DNA from 3 places in the Streptomyces zaehneri genome. Region 1 is predicted to be linked to each of the others. Evidence: riboswitches for the same ligand, from Rfam matches in the RefSeq annotation. Region 1 holds a riboswitch; each other region holds the start of a gene.
The links. Region 1 has a riboswitch for cobalamin ahead of QQM72_RS09715 (ABC transporter substrate-binding protein). Riboswitches for the same ligand answer to the same signal wherever they lie in the genome.
Positions count from the first base shown of each region.

Region 2: it holds a riboswitch for cobalamin, as region 1 does, so the genes downstream of both, QQM72_RS21420 (cobalamin biosynthesis protein) here and QQM72_RS09715 (ABC transporter substrate-binding protein) in region 1, are expected to answer to the same signal.
Region 3: it holds a riboswitch for cobalamin, as region 1 does, so the genes downstream of both, QQM72_RS00375 (ribonucleoside-diphosphate reductase subunit alpha) here and QQM72_RS09715 (ABC transporter substrate-binding protein) in region 1, are expected to answer to the same signal.

Region 1 covers NZ_JASTTJ010000004.1:301,092-308,293, reverse strand. The annotation lists gene QQM72_RS09725 (ABC transporter ATP-binding protein) at 14-847, opposite strand; gene QQM72_RS09720 (FecCD family ABC transporter permease) at 844-1,923, opposite strand; gene QQM72_RS09715 (ABC transporter substrate-binding protein) at 1,920-2,990, opposite strand; cobalamin riboswitch at 3,059-3,259, opposite strand; gene QQM72_RS09710 (HipA family kinase) at 3,364-4,278, shown strand; gene QQM72_RS09705 (SelT/SelW/SelH family protein) at 4,275-4,562, shown strand; gene aceB (malate synthase A) at 4,585-6,219, opposite strand; gene QQM72_RS09695 (nucleotidyltransferase family protein) at 6,403-7,014, opposite strand.
Region 2 covers NZ_JASTTJ010000012.1:180,360-187,561, reverse strand. The annotation lists gene QQM72_RS21435 (class II aldolase/adducin family protein) at 1-728, opposite strand, end outside; gene QQM72_RS21430 (inorganic phosphate transporter) at 1,306-2,559, shown strand; gene QQM72_RS21425 (hypothetical protein) at 2,594-2,815, shown strand; cobalamin riboswitch at 2,947-3,086, shown strand; gene QQM72_RS21420 (cobalamin biosynthesis protein) at 3,188-4,177, shown strand; gene QQM72_RS21415 (cobyric acid synthase) at 4,174-5,742, shown strand; gene cobN (cobaltochelatase subunit CobN) at 5,739-7,202, shown strand, end outside.
Region 3 covers NZ_JASTTJ010000001.1:76,325-83,526, forward strand. The annotation lists gene QQM72_RS00370 (ribonucleotide-diphosphate reductase subunit beta) at 1-821, opposite strand, end outside; gene QQM72_RS00375 (ribonucleoside-diphosphate reductase subunit alpha) at 821-3,199, opposite strand; cobalamin riboswitch at 3,322-3,491, opposite strand; gene mctP (monocarboxylate uptake permease MctP) at 3,717-5,342, opposite strand; gene QQM72_RS00385 (DUF3311 domain-containing protein) at 5,339-5,608, opposite strand; gene QQM72_RS00390 (GntR family transcriptional regulator) at 5,753-6,517, opposite strand; gene QQM72_RS00395 (extracellular solute-binding protein) at 6,890-7,202, shown strand, end outside.

The sequences.
Region 1 (7,202 bases):
CGCTGACGCCACGTCAGGGAGTCGGTGCGGCGCCCAGGAAGCGTATGTGCGGGCGGCCGTCGGGGCCGTCGGCGGTGATTGTTGCCCGGACGCCGTAGACGTCGGCGATGAGCGCCTCGGTGAGGACCTCGTGCGGGCTGCCGCAGGCCACCACGCGCCCCTGCCTGAGGACGACGAGCCGGTCGCAGTACATCGCGGCCAGGTTGAGGTCGTGCAGCGCGACGACGCTGGTGACCCGCAGTTCGGTGATCAGAGCCAGCAGGGCCAGCTGGTGCCGGATGTCGAGGTGGTTGGTGGGCTCGTCCAGGAGGAGCTCGCGCGGTTCCTGGGCGAGGGCGCGGGCGATCTGGACGCGCTGGCGTTCGCCGCCCGACAGGGAGTGCCAGGGCCGGTGGGACTTGTCGGCGAGCCCGGTGCGCGCCAGCGCGGACCGGACGGCCTCCTCGTCGGCGGCGGTGGCGGCCGCCCAGGCGCGGCGGTGCGGGATGCGGCCGAGGCGTACGACGTCGTGGACGCTCAGCGCGAGCTGTGTGTCGGCCTGTTGCTCGACGACGGCGATGCGCCGGGCGACGGCGCGGCGGCTCACCCGGGCCAGCGGGCGGTCGTCGAGGGTGACGACGCCGAAGTCCGGGGCGAGCACACCGGCGAGCAGCCGCAGCAGGGTGGACTTGCCCGAGCCGTTCGGGCCGAGCAGGCCGGTGACGGAGCCGGGGCGGGGCGTCAGGCTGACCCCGTCGAGGATCAGGGTGCCGCCGGCGGCACGGCCGACCCGGTCGGCACGCAGCCCCTCGGAACCGGTCGTCTTCGTGCCGGTGGTCTTCGAGGCGGCCGTCTCCGAGCCGGTCATCGGGTGCCCCTCGCGCGGTACAGGACGGTGACGAAGGCCGGGACGCCGATGAGGGAGGTCACCACGCCCACCGGCACCTCCTGCGGGTCGAGCACGGTGCGGGCGAGGGTGTCGACCCAGACCAGGAACACCGCGCCGGTCAGGGCGGTGGCGGGCAGCAGCCGGGTGTGGCCGGGGCCGGTGAGGACGCGTGCGGCGTGCGGGAGCACCAGGCCGACGAAGCCGATCGCCCCGGCCGAACTCACCAGGGCGGCGGTGAGCAGCGCGGTCGTGCACAGCAGCACCAGACGGGTGCGGGCCACGCAGACGCCGAGGGAGAGGGCCGCGTCCTGCCCGAAGGCGAACGCGTCCAGGGTCCTGGCGTGACCCAGGCAGACCGTCAGCGCCACGACCAGCGCGGCCGCGCCGGCGGTCACGTCCGTCCAGTCGGCGCCGCTGAGCGAGCCGAGCAGCCAGAACAGGATGCCGCGGGTGGTCTCCGCGTCGGCGGCCGTCATCACGACGAAGGAGGTGAGCGCGGAGAACAGCTGCATGGCGGCGACTCCGGCGAGGACCACCCGGTCCGTGGTGCCGCCGAGGGTGTGGCTGAGCAGCAGCACCAGCGCGAAGGAGACCAGCGCGCCGAGGAACGCGCCTGCGGAGACCGACAGGAGACCGCCGCCCGCGCCGAGGACGACGACCAGCACCGCGCCGGTCGAGGCGCCGGAGGAGACGCCGAGGACGAAGGGGTCGGCGAGCGGATTGCGCAGCAGGGACTGCATCACCGCCCCGCACACCGCGAGGCCGGCGCCGCACACCGCGGCGAGCAGGGTGCGCGGCAGCCGCAGGTTCCACACGATGCCGTCCCGCAGCGGAGTGAACTGCGCCTGTCCCCAGCCGAGATGGGCCGCGACCGCGGACCACACGTCACCGACGGCGATGTCCGCCGGGCCGATGGTGATGGCCACGGCGACCGAGGCGCACAGCAGCGCGAGACCGGACGCCCACAGCAGCGCCCGGCGCAGCCGGCCCACTGCCGCCGCCCGGGACGCCGGCGCCCCGGCAGCCGCCGTGGACGCCGACGGAGCGCCGGTCATCCCGCGAGGCCGTGGCCGCGCAGCGCCGCCGCCAGCTTCTCGATGCCCTCGACGGTCCTGACGGTCGGGTTCATGGCCTGTCCGGACAGCAGCACGTACCGCTTCTCCTTCACCGCGGTCATGTTCCTGGTGACCGGGTTCGACTCCAGGAACTCGATCTTCTTGGCGGCGGTCTCGGCCGTCTGCTGCCTGCGGGTCAGGTCGCCGATGACGAGGAGGTCCGGGTCGCGGTCGGCGACCGTCTCCCAGTTGACCTGGGGCCACTCCTGATCGGTGTCGTCGAAGGCGTTCTTCGCGCCGAGCTCGTTCGTGACGACGCCCGGCGCGCCGCAGCAGCCCGCGAGGTACGGGGACTGGGAGTTGGCGAACCAGTACATGAGGGTCACGCCCCGGGCGTCCAGGCCGGCGGTGGCCCTGGTCACGCGGTTCCTCAGTTCGGCGACGAGCTTCTCGCCGCGCTCCCGGACGCCGAAGACCGCGGCCAGGTCGCGGACTTCGCCGTAGACCGCGTCCATGGTCAGCGGCTCGGTGCGGACGCCGTCGCCGTCACCGCTGTTGTCCTTGCCGACACAGTCGGAGGGGGAGAGGTACGTGGGCACGCCGAGCTTCTCGAACTGCTCGCGCGGGGCGACCCCGCCCTTGCCGAGGGTGGAGGCGAAGGAGGCGGCGACGAAGTCGGGTTCGGTGTCCAGCACCGTCTCGAAGGAGGGGGCGTTGTCGGCGAGGCGCTTCACCTTCGCGTTCGCCTTCTCCAGGCCCTTTGCCACCGGGTCGGTCCAGGTGGCGGTCCCCGCCATGCGGTCGGCCAGCCCGAGGGAGAGCATGATCTCGGTCGTGCCCTGGTTGAGCGAGACGGCCCGCCGCGGAGGGCTGTCGACAACGACCCGCCGCCCGCAGTTGTCGAGCCGGACCGGACGGTCGGCGGCCCCGCTCCTGCCCGCCGAGCCGGAGCCCGCCGAGCCGGAGGAGCCCGCCGGGCCCGAGGAGCCGCAGCCGGCCAGCAGCAGGGCACCGGCCAGGAACAGAACGGCGGGCCGGGCAGAACGGAGGGGACGTGCGAGCGGCACAGGGTTTCCTTCGGCGTCGAGGGCTCAAGCGCGAAGCCCGGTCGTACGGTGCTCCCCCGGCCGTATGCGGGCGGCGGGGGCGGCCAGCAGGTCTTCGGACTCGGGGTCACCCGGACGAGGCGCCTTCCCGGACCGCGTACGCCGTCCAGTGGCCGTTGCCCCGCCCGTCGCCCTCACCGCTGCGCGTCAGCTCCGGATTCGCACCGGATTCCCTGACCCGTACACACTCACGTGCGCACATGGGTTCGACTGGCCTGGGCAAGCTACCACAGCCGCGGAGGCCGCCCGCGGGCCCTTCCGCGCGCCGGCTCGGGCCCTCTCGCCGGCTGTCGGGCCTGGTTACTATGCTCCTTCAGGCCAGAGGGAGAGAGCCATGCTGACCGAGGTCACGGCGACCCGCTACCTCGCTCCGCTGCGGGCGGGCGGCTCCGTGCCCGCCGTCGTCGAGGCCGACGACCTGGGCACCTACGTCGTGAAGTTCACGGGCTCGGCGCAGGGCCGCAAGGCGCTCGTCGCCGAGGTGATCGTGGGCGAGCTGGCCCGCGCCCTCGGGCTGCGCTTTCCCGAACTGGTCCTGGTCCGGTTCGACCCGGCGATCGCGGAGCGGGAACCGCACCAGGAGGTGCGGGAGCTGCACGCCGCGAGCGCGGGGCTCAACCTCGGGATGGACTTCCTGCCGGGTGCGGAGGACTTCACGCCGGAGGTCGCCGAGGCCTTCCCGGTGGAGCCGCTGGAGGCCGGGAGGATCGTCTGGCTGGACGCCCTGACCGTCAACGTCGACCGGACGGTCCACAGCTCCAACCTGATGGTCTGGCCGACCCTCGGCATCGCCGCGCCCCGGCTGTGGCTCATCGACCACGGTGCCGCCCTCGTCTTCCACCACCGCTGGGACGGCGCCGACCCCGAGAAGCGCTACGACTTCCGCCACCACGCCCTCGGCCGCTGCGCCCCGGACACCCGGGCCGCCGACGCCGAACTGGCGCCCAGGGTGACCGAGGAGCTGCTGCGCACGATCGTGGCGGAGGTACCGGACGCCTGGCTGACCGGCGAAGCGGGGTTCGCGACCCCGGACGCGGTCCGGGAGGCGTACGTGCGCTACCTCCACGCGCGCGTGCGGGCCTCGGCGGCCTGGCTGCCCACCGACTTCCCCGGCCCGCAGGAGCTCGCCGCCGACGAGGCACGGCGTGCGGCGCGGACACGGCAAGGACGGCCCGACTGGCTCAAGCGGGTCCCCGACCTGCACGGCAAGCCGGCCGCGGAACAGGATTGGTCGGTGCACCTCGGATGAGCGAACCGAGCGACGTGGGCGGGCGGGTCGAGATCGAGTACTGCACCCAGTGCCGCTGGCTGCCGCGCGCGGCCTGGCTGGCGCAGGAGCTGCTCACGACCTTCGAGGCCGAGCTGACGGAGCTCGCCCTGAAGCCCGGCAGGGGCGGCGTCTTCGTCGTCCGGGTGGACGACGAGGTGATCTGGGACCGCCGCGAACAGGGCTTCCCGGAGCCGACCGCGGTGAAGAAGCTCGTACGTGACCGAGTGGCCCCGGGACGGTCCCTGGGCCACTCGGACAGGTGAGCCTTCCGGCCGGTGCCGGTGCTCAGCCCTTGAGCTGCTCGTACGCCGGCAGGGTGAGGAAGTCCGCGTAGTCGTCGTCGAGGGCGACGGTCAGCAGCAGGTCGTGCGCCTGCTGCCAGTGGCCGGCCGCGAAGGCCTCCTCGCCGATCTCCGCGCGGATCGCGGCCAGTTCCGCGGCGGCGACCTCGCGGGCCAGCTCGGGCGTGGCCTTCACCGTGCTCCCGTCGCGCTCGAACTCCACTCCCGCGTTGATCCACTGCCAGATCTGCGAGCGGGAGATCTCGGCGGTGGCCGCGTCCTCCATCAGGTTGAAGATGGCGACCGCGCCCAGGCCGCGCAGCCAGGCCTCGATGTAACGGATGCCGACCTGAACGGCGTTGACCAGGCCCGGGTAGGTCGGCCGGGCCTCCAGCGAGTCGACGGCGATCAGGTCGCCCGCCTTGACGTCGACGTCCTCGCGCAGCCGGTCCTTCTGGTTCGGCCGGTCGCCGAGCACCGCGTCGAAGGAGGCCATGGCGATCGGCACCAGGTCCGGGTGGGCCACCCACGACCCGTCGAAACCGTCGTTCGCCTCGCGGTCCTTGTCCGCCTTGACCTTCTCGAAGGCGACCTTGTTGACCTCCTCGTCGCGGCGGGACGGGATGAAGGCCGCCATGCCGCCGATGGCGTGCGCGCCGCGCTTGTGGCAGGTGCGGACGAGGAGTTCGGTGTACGCCCGCATGAACGGGGCGGTCATCGTGACCGCGTTGCGGTCCGGGAGGACGAACCTGGTCCCGCCGTCACGGAAGTTCTTGACGATGGAGAACAGGTAGTCCCAGCGGCCGGCGTTCAACCCGGAGGCGTGGTCGCGCAGTTCGTACAGGATCTCGTCCATCTCGTACGCGGCGGTGATCGTCTCGATGAGCACGGTGGCGCGGACGCTGCCCTGCGGGATGCCGACGTGGTCCTGCGCGAAGACGAACACCTCGTTCCAGAGGCGGGCCTCCAGGTGTGACTCCGTCTTCGGCAGGTAGAAGTACGGCCCCTTGCCGAGGTCGAGCAGACGCTGGGCGTTGTGGAAGAAGTAGAGGCCGAAGTCGACCAGGGCGCCGGGGACCTGACGGCCGTCCGCGTCGACGAGGTGACGCTCGTTCAGGTGCCAGCCGCGCGGGCGCATCACGACCGTGGCGAGCTCGTCCGCGTCCTTCAGGGCGTACGACTTGCCCGACCCCGGGTCGGTGAAGTCGATGCTGCGGGTGTAGGCGTCGGCCAGGTTGATCTGGCCGAGGACGACGTTCTCCCAGGTCGGCGCGGAGGCGTCCTCGAAGTCGGCGAGCCAGACCCGGGCGCCCGAGTTCAGGGCGTTGATGGTCATCTTGCGGTCGGTCGGGCCGGTGATCTCGACCCGGCGGTCGTCCAGGGCCGCGGGGGAGGGGGCGACCCGCCAGGAGTCGTCCGCGCGGATCGCCGCGGTCTCCGGGAGGAAGTCCAGGGTGGAGGTGCGGGCGATCTCGGCGCGGCGCTCCGCGCGCCGGGCGAGGAGCTCGTCGCGGCGCGGGGTGAACCGCCGGTGCAGCTCGGCCACGAAGGCGAGGGCCGCCTCGGTGAGGACCTCCTCCTGCCGCGGCAGGGGCTCGGCGTCGACGATGGCCAGCGGGGACGGCGCTGGTGCGGACATGAGCGGTCACTTCCTTCAGCGGTGGCACCGGGTGCCAGTCGAACCGAGTACGGCGGGCGGGGCCCCGGACGGGCCGGGTCCTTCTGAAAAGTGGATACTAGTTTCCTCATCGTGGAACTTCAATGATTTGTTGATGTCGAGATTCTCCGCGTCGAGGCAAGGTGGCGCCCAGTGCCAGGCTCCTCACTCGAGGTGCGCGAGATCCTGCGGGGTGTCGATGTCGAAGGGGCGGGCCACGTCCCCGCACTCGACGAGCGTGATCGCCTCCTCGTGCTCCTTCAGATAGGCGCGTGCCCCCCGGTCGCCGGTGGCAGTCGCGGCGATGTCCGCCCAGTGGCCGGCTCCGAACAGGACGGGATGGCCGCGTACGCCGTCGTAGGCGGCGCAGACCAGCGAGGACTCGTCCTCGTACGCGGCCAGCACCCGGGCCACGGCCTGCGGTCCGATGCCGGGCTGATCGACCAGGGAGACCAGCGCGGCCCGCGCCCCCGTCCCGGCGAGCGAGCCGAGCCCGGCCCGCAGTGATGTGCCCATGCCCTGCTCCCAGGCCGGGTTCGGCACGATCACACACCCCTCGAGCCGCGCCCGCTCCCGTACGGTGTCGGCGGCGGCCCCGAGCACCACGTGCACCCGAACGCAGCCCGCCGTGCGCAGCACCTCCACCGCGTGTTCGACGAGCGGCCGTCCCCGGTGTTCGAGCAGGGCCTTGGGGCGTCCGCCGAGCCGCCGGCCGCCGCCCGCCGCGAGGAGCAGGCCGGTCACCTGGTCCGTGGCCCGGTCTTCCGTGTGCGTCATGCGTCCTGCATACCTGACGCGGCGTCGGCCGTGCGGCCTTGCGGGGCTGAATTTCGGTGCGCGCAGTGGCGCGCGCCGCGCCGGGTGGCGTTTACTGACCCGCGCGTCCTTCGGTGCCCGGTGCCGGTACCGCGGGGCTGCGGGACGGATGGGCGCGCACGCGCGCTCGGCGGAGCGCGCGTGGGGGG
Region 2 (7,202 bases), on a different contig from region 1:
TCCGGCTGCCCGTACCCGCGCAGTCGCTCGCCCGCCTCCGCGACCTGCGCCTCCGTCAGGAGCGTGGGGTTCAGGCCGGGCACGGACGAGGCCGTCAGCCACAGGCGGCACATCCACTCCAGTTGGGCCGTACGGTCGTACGCCTGGTCGAGGGTGGTGCCGTGGGTGAGGGTGCCGTGGTTCTGAAGGAGGCAGCCGCTCCGGTCGGCGAGGGCGCGGAGCATGTTCTCGGCCAACTCCTCGGTGCCGTAGGTCGCGTAGGGGGCGACCCGGACGGATCCGCCGAGCGCGCCCGCCATGTAGTGGACGCGGGGAAGCTCGGTGACGAGGGTCGAGACGGCGGTCGCGTGCACGGCGTGGGTGTGGACGACCGCTACGGCGTCCGTGGTGCGGTAGACGGCGAGGTGCATGGGCAGCTCGCTCGTCGGGCGCAGGGTGCCGAGCACCTGCCGGCCGGCCAGGTCGACGCCCGTGACGTCGTCCGGGGTGAGCCGCTCGTACGGTACGCCCGACGGGGTGACCAGCACGGTGTCGCCGACGCGTACGGATACGTTGCCGGAGGTGCCGACGACCAGCCCGTCGGTCACGGTGCGGCGGGCCGCCGTCACGAGGGCCTCCCAGGCTCTCGCCTCCTCGAGGACCGCATGCCTCCCCCGGCGCTCCGCCACGTTCTGTACGCCGTCCCGGCCACCCCGGGCGTCCCCCTGCTCGCGTCGCTGCTCAGCCATGCGGCGATCCTGCCAGGAGGCGCCGGGGAACGCCGGGGGACGCCGCCGGGCTGTTCCGCGGCGCGTGCCGCCTCGCTCTGCCGGACAAGGGCTCGGGCGGGGAGCGGGCCGGGTGGTTCGTACACAATGGCGGCGGCCTGAGCGCCGACGGCCGGACCCCGCCGTCCGCGCTCGACGCCCGGCGCCACCCTGCGGCAGGGGCGCCGGTGCCACGTCCCGACCGGGGCCCGGACGGTCCCGTGGATCACGCCCTGTGGGTCGCCCGTCACGGGGCGTCCGACGCCGGGACACCGCCGACCGGACAGCAGACAGGGGCCTCCCCACGGCACTTCTGACAGTACGCCGACAGCGGCGGCCGCCGGGTGACCGAAATCTCTTCTGCGGCTCCGCGAGCCGGTTGCGCGGGCTCGCCGAAGACGGGCGACCGTACGGCGCTTGACCCCGGCCCCGGCGGTGCGACGGAGGACCGCCGCACCCCCCTTGCACATACACCCGGATGCCCTTCCCAGTTCATCTTCCGTTCACCCGGATTGCTTACGGTCAACGCGCCAATGACTTCGAACGATTGCCTGGGTAAATGGAAAACTTCTCGCTGATCCTCGCGATTGTGGTCGTCACCGCACTCGCGTTCGATTTCACGAACGGTTTCCACGACACCGCCAACGCGATGGCCACCACCATCTCGACCGGTGCCCTCAAGCCCAAGGTTGCGGTGGCCATGTCCGCCGCGCTCAACCTTGTGGGAGCTTTCCTCTCGGTGGAGGTCGCCAACACGATCTCCAAGGGTCTCGTCGACGAGACCGGCATCCGTCCCGAGGTCATCTTCGCCGCCCTGGTCGGCGCGATCCTCTGGAACCTCCTGACCTGGCTGGTGGGCCTGCCCTCCAGTTCCTCGCACGCCCTGATGGGCGGTCTGATCGGCGCCACCATCGCCTCGGCCGGCATGGGCGCGGTGCACGGTGACGCCCTGGTCACCAAGGTGCTGATCCCGGCGATCGCGGCACCGATCGTCGCGGGCGTCGCGGCGATGCTCGCGACCCGCCTCTCCTACACCCTGGGCAAGAAGGCCGACGGCAAGGCGGCGGCCAAGGGCTACCGCGCGGGCCAGATCGCCTCGGCCGGCCTGGTCTCCCTCGCGCACGGCACCAACGACGCGCAGAAGACGATGGGCATCATCACCCTGGCCCTGGTGGCCGGCGGTGCCGTGGCCCCCGACTCCGACCCGCCCACCTGGGTCATCCTCTCCGCCGGCCTGGCCATCGCGCTCGGCACCTACCTCGGCGGCTGGCGCATCATCCGCACCATGGGCAAGGGGCTGACCGACCTCCAGCCGCAGCAGGGCTTCGCCGCCCAGACCAGCGCGGCCACGGTCATCCTGGCCTCCTCGCACCTCGGCTTCTCCCTCTCCACCACCCACTCGGTCTCCGGTGCGGTGATGGGCGCGGGGCTGGGCCGCAAGGGCGGTGTGGTCCGCTGGTCGACGGCGACCCGGATGTTCGTCGCGTGGGGCCTGACGCTCCCGGCCGCGGCCCTGGTGGGCGCGCTCGCCGAGTCCGTCACCGGCCTGGGCGACTGGGGCACGGCCCTCGTCGCGGTCTTCCTGATCGCCTCCAGCGCGGCCATCTGGAAGATCTCCCGGCGCGAGGTCGTCGACGCCTCGAACGTCAACGAGCACGACGAGCCGGCGGGCGTCGTCACGACGGCGATCGCCGCCGTCACCCCGCCGCCCCCGGGCACCCTGGCCGAGGACCTCGCGGACCTGACGGCCACGATCCCCGGCCCGGCGGCAGAGCCCGCGACCCCCGCCGCTCCCCCGGCCGCGGCCGTCTGAGCCCGCGCACCCGGCACGAAGGAAGAGAAGCAGCATGAAGATCGACTGGGCAGCCCTGGGCTCTGTCTTCGGCGTCAGCCTCGTGGTCACCGTGGGCCTCGTCGCCCTGTTCACCCTCGGCGTCATGGGCCTGTCGCGGCAGGAACGCGCGTCGGCGCAGGGCGGCTCGGCCACCCTCGCGGTGACCGGCGCGTACGCGTGCTTCGCGGCCTGCGCGGCGGCGGTGGCGTACGGGATCTCACTGATCGTCGCCTGACGCGCCATCCGGACACCCTCGAGGTGCGGGACGGATCACCGTCCCGCACCTCTTGTCGTTCGCGGCCCCGCCGACGCGCCCTGTGTGGGGTTCTGCACACTCGAGCCGCGCAGGTCAAAGGCAAGTTGACGGCTCTTGCGGGCCGTGGTGGACTGCCCGAGCCATGTACGGCAGCAGAAGAGGAAGCCGGTGTGAATCCGGCGCGGTCCCGCCACTGTGACCGGGGTAGAAACCCCCGGGAGCCAGGAACTCTCGCCGCCGGTCTCGTCGAACCAGGGCGTGGACACCCTGAGTGAGGACATATCGCCATGCTCGCTCGGCCGTTGAGGTACAGCACCAGGTCGCTGCCCGACCCCACGGCCGGCTGAGCCGATGCGTGCCGATCGCCTCTACGCGTACGGCGCCGCCACCGGCCTTCTGGGCGACCTGCTGTTCGGAGATCCCCGCCGAGGGCATCCCGTCGCCGCGTTCGGGCGGGCCGCCGGCGCCGTCGAACGGCTGCTGTGGCGGGACCACCGGGGACGCGGTGCCCTGCACGCCGTCGTGTGCGCCGGCGGGGCCGTGGCCCTGGGAGCCGTCGCTCAGCGGGCCGTACGCCCCTCCCCCGCCGCCACCGTCGCTCTCGTCTCCGCCGCCACCTGGGCCGTGGTCGGGGGCAGTTCGCTGGTCCGGGAGGCGCGGGCCATCGGCCGGGCGCTCGAGGCGGGGGACGTCGAGGCCGCCCGGGAGCGGCTGCCGCGTCTGTGCGGGCGGGATCCGCAGGCGCTGGACGCCGACGGGATCGCCCGCGCGGTCGTGGAGTCCGTCGCCGAGAACACCTCCGACGCCGTCGTGGGGGCGCTGGTGTGGGGGGCCGTGGGCGGGGTGCCGGGCCTGGTCGGGTTCCGGGCCGTCAACACCCTGGACGCCATGGTCGGTCACCGGTCGCCGAGGTATCTGCGCTACGGCTGGGCCGCCGCCCGTCTCGACGACGTCGCCGGATGGCCGGGAGCCCGGCTGACCGCCGTGCTCGCCGCCCTCGCGGGGGACGATCCGCGGGGCGCCGTGCGGGCCTGGCGGGCCGACGCCCGACGGCATCCGAGCCCCAACGCCGGTCCGGTGGAAGCGTCCTTCGCGGGCGCCCTCGGGGTGCGGCTGGGCGGGACCCTGTCGTACGCCGGGCGGGTCGAGCACCGGCCCGTGCTGAACGGCGCGGCCGGGCGGCCCGTCGTCGCCCGGGACATCGAACGTGCCGCGCGGCTCTCCCGCCGCGTCGGCCTCCTCGCGCTCGGCGTCACCGTCGCCGCGCGCGCCGTCGCCACGAGCATCGTCGCGGGCGAGGGGCGCAACCGGATCAACCAGCTGAAGGGGCGTACGACATGAGCGGGGGTCTCCTCGTCGCCGGCACCACCTCCGACGCCGGCAAGAGCGTCGTCACGGCCGGGATCTGCCGGTGGCTGGTGCGGCAGGGGGTGAAGGTCGCACCGTTCAAGGCGCAGAACATGTCCCTCAACTCGTTCGTGACGAGGGAGGGCGCCGAGATCGGGCGGGCCCAGGCCATGCAGGCCCAGGCCTGCCGGGTGGAGCCGACCGCGCTGATGAACCCCGTGCTGCTCAAGCCGGGCGGCGAGCAGAGCAGTCAGGTCGTGCTCCTCGGCAAGCCGGTGGGCGAGATGACCGCCCGTGGGTATCACGGAGGGCGGCAGCAGAAACTCCTCGGAACCGTCCTCGACTGCCTCGCCGAGTTGCGGGGCACGTATGACGCGGTGATCTGTGAGGGGGCGGGCAGTCCGGCCGAGATCAATCTGCGGCGGACCGACATCGTGAACATGGGGATCGCGCGGGGCGCGCGGCTGCCCGTGCTCGTCGTCGGCGACATCGACCGCGGGGGCGTCTTCGCCTCCTTCTTCGGCACCGTCGCCCTGCTCTCGCCCGAGGACCAGGAACTGGTCGCCGGGTTCCTGGTCAACAAGTTCCGGGGGGACGTCTCCCTGCTGGAGCCGGGCCTGGACATGCTGCACGGGCTCACCGGGCGGCGGACGTACGGCGTGCTGCCGTTCCGGCACGGGCTCGGCATCGACGAGGAGGACGGGATGGGGGTCCCCCCGCTCGAGCGAAGCCGAGAGTGGGGGAGGGTCTCGCTGCGCGGGACCGTGCGGGAGTCCGACACCGCCCCGCCCGTCGGCGAGGACGTGCTGCGCGTCGCCGTCTGCGCCGTCCCGCTCATGTCCAACTTCACGGACGTGGACGCGCTGGCCGCCGAACCCGGCGTCGTCGTGCGGTTCGTGGACCGGCCCGAGGAACTGGCCGACGCCGACCTGGTGGTGATTCCGGGGACCCGGGGAACCGTGCGCGCCCTGGAGTGGCTCCGGGAGCGGGGGCTGGCCGAGGCGATCCTGCGCAGGGCCGCCGAGCAGCGGCCCGTCCTCGGCATCTGCGGTGGCTTCCAGCTCCTCGGCGAGCACATCGAGGACGAGGTCGAGAGCCGGCTCGGACAGGTGGCGGGCCTCGGAGTCCTCCCGGTCCGGGTGCGGTTCGCCCGCGAGAAGACCCTGACCCGGCCGGTGGGGGAAGCCCTCGGCGAGCGGGTCGAGGGGTACGAGATCCATCACGGGGTCGCCGACGTCCAGGGGGGCGAGGCGTTCCTCACCGACGACCGAGGACACGGCCTGGACGGCTGCCGGGTCGGACAGACCTGGGGCACGCACTGGCACGGCTCGCTGGAGTCGGACGGATTCCGGCGGGCCTTCCTGCGCGAGGTGGCGGCCGCCGCGGGCCGCCGCTTCGTGCCCGCCGCCGACACCTCGTTCGCCGGGCTGCGCGAGGAGCAGCTCGACCGCCTCGGCGACCTGATCGAACAGCACGCGGACACCGACGCGCTCTGGCGGCTCATCGAGTCGGGCGCGCCGCAAGGACTGCCTTTCATTCCACCGGGAGCGCCCGCATGAGCACAGTGTTGTTGTTGTCGACCGCCGACACGGATCTGCTGGCGGCCCGGGCCGCTTCCGGCGCCTCGTACCGGATCGGCAACCCGACCCGGGTGGATGTCGCCGGGGAACTCCCCGCGCTCCTCGACGGCGCCGACCTCGCGGTCGTGCGGCTGCTCGGCGGCAAGCGGGCCTGGGAGGACGGGCTCGCCGCGCTCAAGGCGTCCGGCGTGCCGACCGTGCTGCTGGGCGGCGAGACCGTGCCCGACGCGGAGCTGATGGCCGAGTCGTCGGTGCCCGCCGGTGTGGTGGCGGAGGCGCTGCGGTATCTCGTCGAGGGCGGCCCGGCCAACCTGACCGAGCTGGCCCGGTTCCTCTCCGACACCGTGCTGCTGACCGGTGAGGGTTTCGTCGAGCCGCAGAAGATGCCCGAGTACGGCGTCCATGGCGAGCGTGCCTTCGTCGAGGGCCGGCCGACCATCGGGGTGCTCTTCTACCGGGCGCACGAACTGAGCGGCAACACCGCCTTCGTGGACACGCTGTGCGACGCCGTCGAGGCACACGGCGCCAACGCCCTTCCCGTGTACTGCGGTTCGCTGCGCGGGGCGGACCCGGGGCTCTACGAGATCCTCGGGCGGACCGACACCCTCGTCGCCACGGTCCTCGCCGCCGGCGGCGCGCACGCCTCGCAGGCCTCGGCGGGCGGGGACGAGGAGGCCTGGGACATCGGCGCGCTCGCCGACCTCGACGTCCCCGTGCTGCAGGGGCTGTGCCTCACCTCGTCGAAGAGCGCCTGGGAGGAGTCCGACGCCGCGCTCTCCCCCATGGACGCGGCGATGCAGGTCGCCATCCCGGAGTTCGACGGACGGATCATCACGGTCCCCTTCTCCTTCAAGGAGCAGGGCCCGGACGACGTGCCGGTGTACACCGCCGACCCCGAGCGGGCCGCACGCGTCGCCGGGATCGCCGTACGGCACGCCCGGCTGAGGCACAAGCCGAACGGCGAGAAGAAGCTGGCGCTCGTCTTCACCGCCTACCCGACCAAGCACTCGCGGGTCGGCAACGCGGTCGGCCTCGACACCCCCGCCTCGGCCATCCGGGTCCTGGACGCGCTGCGGGACGCCGGGTACGGGGTCCAGGGGCATCCGGACAACGGCGACGAGCTGATCCACCGGCTCATCAACGCCGGTGGCCACGACGTCGAATGGCTCACCGAGGAGCAGCTGGCCGCCGCGCCCGCCCGGGTCCCGCTGGCCGACTACCGGGCCTGGTTCGACAAACTCGACCCGCGCCTGCGCGACGGCATGCTGGAGGCGTGGGGCGAGCCGCCGGGTTCGCTGTACGTCGACGGGGACGACGTCGTACTGGCCTCCCTGCAGTTCGGGAACGTCGTCGTGATGATCCAGCCGCCGCGCGGCTTCGGCGAGAACCCGATCGCGATCTACCACGACCCCGACATGCCGCCGTCGCACCACTACATG
Region 3 (7,202 bases), on a different contig from region 1:
TTCATGCCCGGCAGCCCCTCGCCGCACAGGTCGCGCCCGAACTGGAGCTCGGCCTCGACGGCCTCCCGCAGCATGTCGGTCACCTGCTCCTGGAGCTGGTCGTCGAAGAGCTCCGGCTCCTCCTTGCGGACGGTGTCGACCACCTCGAAGGCGAAGCTCATGTGCATGGTCTCGTCACGGAACACCCAGTTGGTGCCCGTGGCGAGGCCGTGCAGCAGGCCCCGGCTGCGGAACCAGTAGACGTACGCGAACGCGCCGTAGAAGAACAGGCCCTCGATGCACGCGGCGAAGCAGATCAGGTTGAGCAGGAAGCGGCGCCGGTCGGCCTTGGTCTCCAGCCGGTCAAGCTTCTCGACCTCGTTGATCCACTTGAAGCAGAACTCGGCCTTCTCGCGGATCGACGGGATGTTCTCGACCGCGTCGAAGGCCGCCGTCCTGTCCTGCGGGTCGGGGAGGTAGGTGTCCAGGAGCGTCAGATAGAACTGGACGTGGACGGCCTCCTCGAAGAGCTGCCTCGACAGATAGAGGCGCGCCTCGGGGGAGTTGATGTGCTTGTACAGCGTCAGCACCAGGTTGTTCGCCACGATCGAGTCGCCCGTCGCGAAGAACGCGACCAGCCGGCCGATCATGTGCTGCTCGCCCTCGGACAGCTTCGCCAGGTCGGCGACGTCCGAGTGGAGGTCGACCTCCTCGACGGTCCAGGTGTTCTTGATGGCGTCCCGGTAGCGCTCGTAGAAGTCCGGGTAGCGCATGGGACGAAGGGTCAGCTCGAAGCCCGGGTCGAGCAGGTTCTTCTCGGTCTTCTCGGGTGCGGTGGTCATTACTGGCAGGCCTCGCAGGACTCGGGGTTCTCAAGGGAGCAGGCGACGGCCTCTTCCGAGGTCACCTGCTGCACGGGGATGGCGGTCGGGGTCTGCGCCTGGGCCGCGCGGGCGATGCGGGTCGCCGGGCGGGAGCGCAGGTAGTACGTCGTCTTCAGGCCCGACTTCCAGGCGTACGCGTACATCGAGGAGAGCTTGCCGATGGTCGGCGTCTCCAGGAACAGGTTCAGGGACTGGGCCTGGTCAAGGTACGGGGTCCGGGCGGCGGCCATGTCGATCAGGCCGCGCTGCGGGATCTCCCACGCCGTGCGGTACAGGGCGCGCACGTCCGCCGGGATCCAGGCGAAGTCCTGCACCGAGCCGCTGGAGTCGCGCAGCGCCTCGCGGGTGCGGGCGTCCCAGACGCCGAGGTCCTTGAGGTCCTGCACCAGGTAGGAGTTGACCTGGAGGAACTCGCCGGACAGCGTCTCTCGCTTGAACAGGTTGGACACCTGCGGCTCGATGCACTCGTACACGCCCGCTATGGACGCGATGGTGGCGGTGGGGGCGATGGCGAGGAGCAGGGAGTTGCGCATGCCGGTCCGCGCGATCCGCTCGCGCAGGGCCGCCCAGCGCTCGGGCCAGCCGAACTCGACGCCGTAGTGGTCCGGGTGCAGCACGCCCCTGGCCGTACGGGTCTTCTCCCAGGCCGGCAGCGGGCCGTTGCGCTCGGCCAGCTCGGCGGAGGCCTCGTAGGCGGCGAGCATGACGCGCTCGGCGATCCGGGTGGACAGCGCCTTCGCCTCGGGCGAGTCGAAGGGCAGCCGCAGCTTGAAGAAGACGTCCTGGAGGCCCATCGCGCCCAGGCCGACCGGGCGCCAGCGGGCGTTGGAGCGGCCCGCCTGCTCGGTCGGGTAGAAGTTGATGTCGACGACCCGGTCGAGGAAGGTGACGGCCGTGCGGACGGTCTCGTCCAGCCGCTCCCAGTCGATCGTGCCGGCCGCCGCGTCGACGAACGCGCCGAGGTTCACCGAACCGAGGTTGCAGACCGCCGTCTCGCCGTCGTCCGTGACCTCCAGGATCTCCGTGCAGAGGTTGGAGGAGTGCACGACGTGGCCCGGTTCGGCCGTCTGGTTGGCGGTGCGGTTGGCCGCGTCCTTGAAGGTCATCCAGCCGTTGCCGGTCTGCGCGAGGGTGCGCATCATGCGGCCGTAGAGATCACGGGCCGGGATGGTCCTCTTCGCGAGGCCCGCCTCCTCGGCCCCGCGGTAGGCCGCGTCGAACTCCTCGCCCCACAGGTCGACGAGCTCGGGCACGTCGGCGGGGGAGAACAGCGACCAGGGTGCGTCGGCGTTGACCCGGCGCATGAACTCGTCCGGGATCCAGTGCGCGAGGTTCAGGTTGTGCGTCCGGCGGGCGTCCTCACCGGTGTTGTCCCGCAGCTCCAGGAACTCCTCGATGTCGGAGTGCCAGGTCTCCAGGTAGACCGCCGCCGCGCCCTTGCGCCGTCCGCCCTGGTTCACCGCGGCGACCGAGGCGTCGAGCGTCTTCAGGAACGGCACGATGCCGTTCGAGTGCCCGTTGGTGCCACGGATCAGCGAACCGCGGCTGCGGATACGGGAGTACGAAAGGCCGATGCCGCCCGCGTGCTTCGACAGCCTGGCCACCTGGTGGTAGCGGTCGTAGATGGAGTCCAGCTCGTCCAGCGGCGAGTCGAGGAGATAGCAGGACGACATCTGGGGGTGCCGGGTACCGGAGTTGAAGAGCGTGGGGGAGGACGGCAGGTAGTCCAGACGGCTCATCAGCCGGTAGAGCGCGGCGACCTCGTCCAGGGAACGGGGCGTGTCGTCCTCGGCGAGGCCGCAGGCGACGCGCAGCAGGAAGTGCTGCGGCGTCTCGACGACCTTACGGGTGATCGGGTGCCGCAGGAGGTAGCGGCTGTGCAGGGTACGGAGCCCGAAGTAGCCGAAGCGGTCGTCGCCCTGCTGGTCGATCAGGGCGTCGAGGCGGACCGCGTGGACGCGCACGAACTCGGCGGTGCGGTCGGCGATCAGACCCTCGCGGTGGCCGACGGCGACCGATCCGGTGAACGAGGTGACGCCCTGGGAGGCGGCCTCCGCGGCGATGCTGATCGTCAGCAGCCGGGCGGCCAGCTTCGAGTAGGCGGGGTCCTCGGAGATCAGGCCCGCGGCGCCCTCCGTGGCCAGCTCGCGCAGCTCCGCGGTGATCTCGGAGGCAGCCCGCGCGGACCGGCCGCGCAGAGCGGCGGCGGCGACCCGGCCGGGGTCGGCGTCGGGCAGGTCGGCGGTCAGCTCGGTCAGGGTCCGCAGCAACGCGGTACCGGGACCGTCGGTCTCCAGCTCGGTGACGGAAACCGGGCCGGCTGGCGCGATGGTCACGTGGGGCTCTCCCTCGCTCGGCGATGGGCCTTGCGGAGGGCAGGGGGCAGCTCGCGAGCGCGGGGCGTCGCGTCCACCGGCCCACTCCACGAGACCCGGACGTCAGGGCACCCGGACCGGACGGCCGGGCACGCTGTTCGGCAGGACCTCGGACTGAACAGGCGTGCGCATACGGGTATGCGTGCACGCATGTACACCGTTGCGGGACAGTTCCGGATTCGCACCGGATTCCCCTGCGGCGACAGCGAGCATGAGCATACATCTTGTGCTCACCTGTCACGCCACCCCCAGATGTTGTGTCGGGGTGGCTTCAGAGCGTCAACTGGTGGGCGAGGGGAGTGATGTCGTACATGCCGGGCGATGTCGCCCCGGGCGCACGACGGCGGGCCGCCGGATCGCTCCGACGGCCCGCCGTGTGCCGTGCCGAACACCGTGCCCGGGTGCCGTCCCCGGTGACCGGTCCATGGCGTGTCCGACGATTCCCGTCGCGCACCCGGCGGGAATCGTCGGACGCGTCCTAGTGGCCCGCGCCCGCCGTCGCCGGGGGCAGCTCCACCACCACGCCGGGGTCGCCCGCGTCCGCCGTGTAGTCCTGCGGCTTCGTCTCGTCGACGCCGTCGGGAGCCTTGGCCGCCTTCAGGACGAAGGTCAGCACCACCGTGACGACGACGTTGATCACGAACGCCGTGAGACCGATGTAGCCGATCTCGCCGATGCCCGGGATCTCCTTCGACGAGCCGCCGAAGTGCTTCTGGGTCGGGGACGCGACACCGTACGCGGCGAAGGTGCCGTAGACCATGCCGACCGCCCAGCCGGCGAGCAGGGCCCAGCGGTGGAACCAGCGGGTGAAGAGGCCGCCGACCAGGGCCGGGAACGTCTGGAGGATCCAGATGCCGCCCAGCAGCTGGAAGTTGATGGCGACCGTCTTGTCCATGGTGAGGACGAAGACCAGGGCGCCCACCTTCACCAGGAGCGAGACCAGCTTGGAGACCTTCGTCTCCTGGGCGGGTGTCGCGTCCGGCCTGATGAAGTCCTTGTAGATGTTGCGGGTGAAGAGGTTCGCGGCCGCGATCGACATGATGGCCGCGGGCACGAGCGCGCCGATGCCGATCGCCGCGAACGCCACCCCCGCGAACCAGGACGGGAACATGTCCTCGAACAGCTGCGGGATCGCCAGCTGCCCGTTGGTGACCTTGACTCCGGCCGCGATCGCCATGAAGCCGAGCAGCGCCAGCAGACCCAGCATCAGGGAGTACAGCGGCAGGATCGTGGTGTTGCGGCGGATCACCTCACGGCTGCGCGACGACAGCGTCGCCGTGATCGAGTGCGGGTACATGAACAGGGCGAGCGCCGAGCCCAACGCCAGCGTGGCGTACGTCCACTGGCCGGGTTCCGCCGGCGCCAGCGCGCCGCGCGGCTTGCCCGTCGCCGGGTTGGTCTGGCTGAACGCCTCGCCGGCCTTGGCGAAGATGTCGTCGAAGCCGCCCAGCTTGATCGGGATGTAGATGATCGCCACCGCGATGACGATGTAGATCAGCGTGTCCTTCACGAACGCGATCAGTGCGGGGGCCCGCAGACCCGAGGAGTACGTGTAGGCCGCCAGCACGCCGAACGCGATCAGCAGCGGCAGGTCCTTCATGAACCAGTTGGTGTCCTCGCCGCCGCCGACGCCCATCACGTCGAGCACGGCCTGGATGCCGACCAGTTGGAGCGCGATGTACGGCATCGTCGCCAGGATGCCGGTGACGGCGACCGCCAGCGACAGGCCCTTCGAACCGAACCGGCCGCGCACGAAGTCCGAGGTCGTCACATAGCCGTGCTTGTGGGACACCGACCACAGGCGGGGCAGGAAGGTGAAGATCAGCGGGTAGACGAGGATCGTGTACGGCACCGCGAAGAAGCCGGCCGCGCCCGCCGCGTAGATCGCCGCGGGTACCGCGACGAAGGTGTAGGCGGTGTACAGGTCGCCGCCGAGCAGGAACCAGGTGACCCAGGTGCCGAACGAGCGGCCGCCGAGGCCCCATTCGTCGAGGCTGTCGTTCTCCGCCTTGCGCCAGCGCGCGGCCAGGAAGCCCATGACCGTGACGGCCAGGAAGAAGAAGATGAAGACGGCGAGCGCGACGCCGTTCACGCCGTCCTTCACTCCGACGCACCCCCCTTCGCGGAAGAAGAGGCGGCGCGGCCGCGCTGGTCACGCTGCCACAGCTTGTACGCGGTCACCGTGAGCGCGGCGGACAGGGGCACCCACAGCATCTGGTACCAGTAGAAGAAGGGGATCCCGATGAACGCCGGATCCACCTTCGCGTACGACCCCACCCACAGCATTGCCACGAAGGGCGCGATCAGACAGAGGGCGATGGCGACGCGCGCAGGCGTCACCACCGGTTCCCTCGTTTCCTCGTCGGTCATCGGCGGCCGTCCCCTCACTCTGATCGCCTTGATCACAGATGTAATGCGCAGGCAATGTAAGTGACGGATAAGCCCAGCGGAAGACCCTCCACAGACCCTCTACGCGGTGGGCTGCCCGCCGGGCCGCTCGCCGGCTCTCGGCGGCTACTCGGTGGGCCTCTTCAGTCGGGCCACGAACTTGTACCGGTCGCCCCGGTACACCGACCGCACCCACTCCACCGGCCTGCCCTCCTGGTCCAGCGAGTGACGGGAGAGCATCAGCATCGGCAGGCCCACGTCGGTGCCCAGCAGGCCCGCCTCGCGCGGGGTGGCCAGTGAGGTCTCGATGGTCTCCTCGGCCTCGGCGAGACGGACGTCGTAGACCTCGGCGAGCGCGGTGTACAGCGAGGTGTACTTGACCAGCGACCTGCGCAGGGCCGGGAAGCGCTTCGCCGACAGATGGGTGGTCTCGATGGCCATCGGTTCGCCGTTGGCCATACGCAGGCGCTCGATGCGCAGCACCCGTACGCCGGCCGTTATGTCGAGGAGGCCGGCGAGGCGGTCGTCGGCGGTGATGTAGCCGATGTCCAGGAGCTGCGAGGTCGGCTCGAGGCCCTGGGCGCGCATGTCCTCGGTGTACGAGGTGAGTTGGAGCGCCTGGGACACCTTCGGCTTGGCGACGAAGGTGCCCTTGCCCTGGATGCGCTCGAGGCGGCCTTCGACGACGAGTTCCTGCAGCGCCTGGCGGACGGTCGTGCGCGAGGTGTCGAACTCGGCCGCCAGGGTGCGCTCCGGCGGGACCGGGGTGCCCGGGGACTGTGTCTCCGTGATGTCGAGCAGATGTTTCTTCAGACGGTAGTACTTGGGCACACGCGCGGTACGGACGGTCGCCCCACCCTCGTTCTCCGCACTGCTGACGTCGGTGCTCATGGCCTGCCTTCCCGGCTGCGGGTGCCGAAATGGCCGACACGCCGTCGGCCGCGGCTCACATCGTGGCACGGACGCGAGGATGCTGCTCCACCGTTCCGTGATCCCTCTGTATACCGGCGTAACCTTTGCTGGTCTAGTCCACCAGGGTAAATGGTCTACCGGAGCGGCGCCCTCCGGAGTCCGGGTTTTCGAGGGCTTCTTACTTAAAGGTTCCTGCATATGTAGGTCCCATAACGGCTGTTCGGAGGGGGTTCGGCCACCCTTGACAGGCTTATTGGTCTGAGCCAAGCTCTGCGCACTGGTCTACACCATTGGTCCAGATCGAGTTCCCGGCCCGTGGGCGGGGGGTGTGGCATCCCTGAGGAGGATGGCGTGAAGCGCAAGCTGATAGCCGCGATCGGTATCGCGGGCATGATGGTCTCCATCGCGGCGTGCGGGGACGACAGTGGCAGCGGGGACTCGAAGGGCACCGACGCCAAGGAGCTGACGGTCTGGCTCACCGTCGACGCGCAGAACAACTGGCCCGAGCTGGTGAAGGCCGCCGACGCGGCGGTGCAGAAGGCGCACCCGGGCGTCAAGATCAACCACGAGTACTACGGCTGGCCGGACAAGAACGCCAAGCTGGACGCGGTTCTCGCCACCGACAAGGCCCCCGACGTCGTCGAGATGGGCAACACCGAGATGC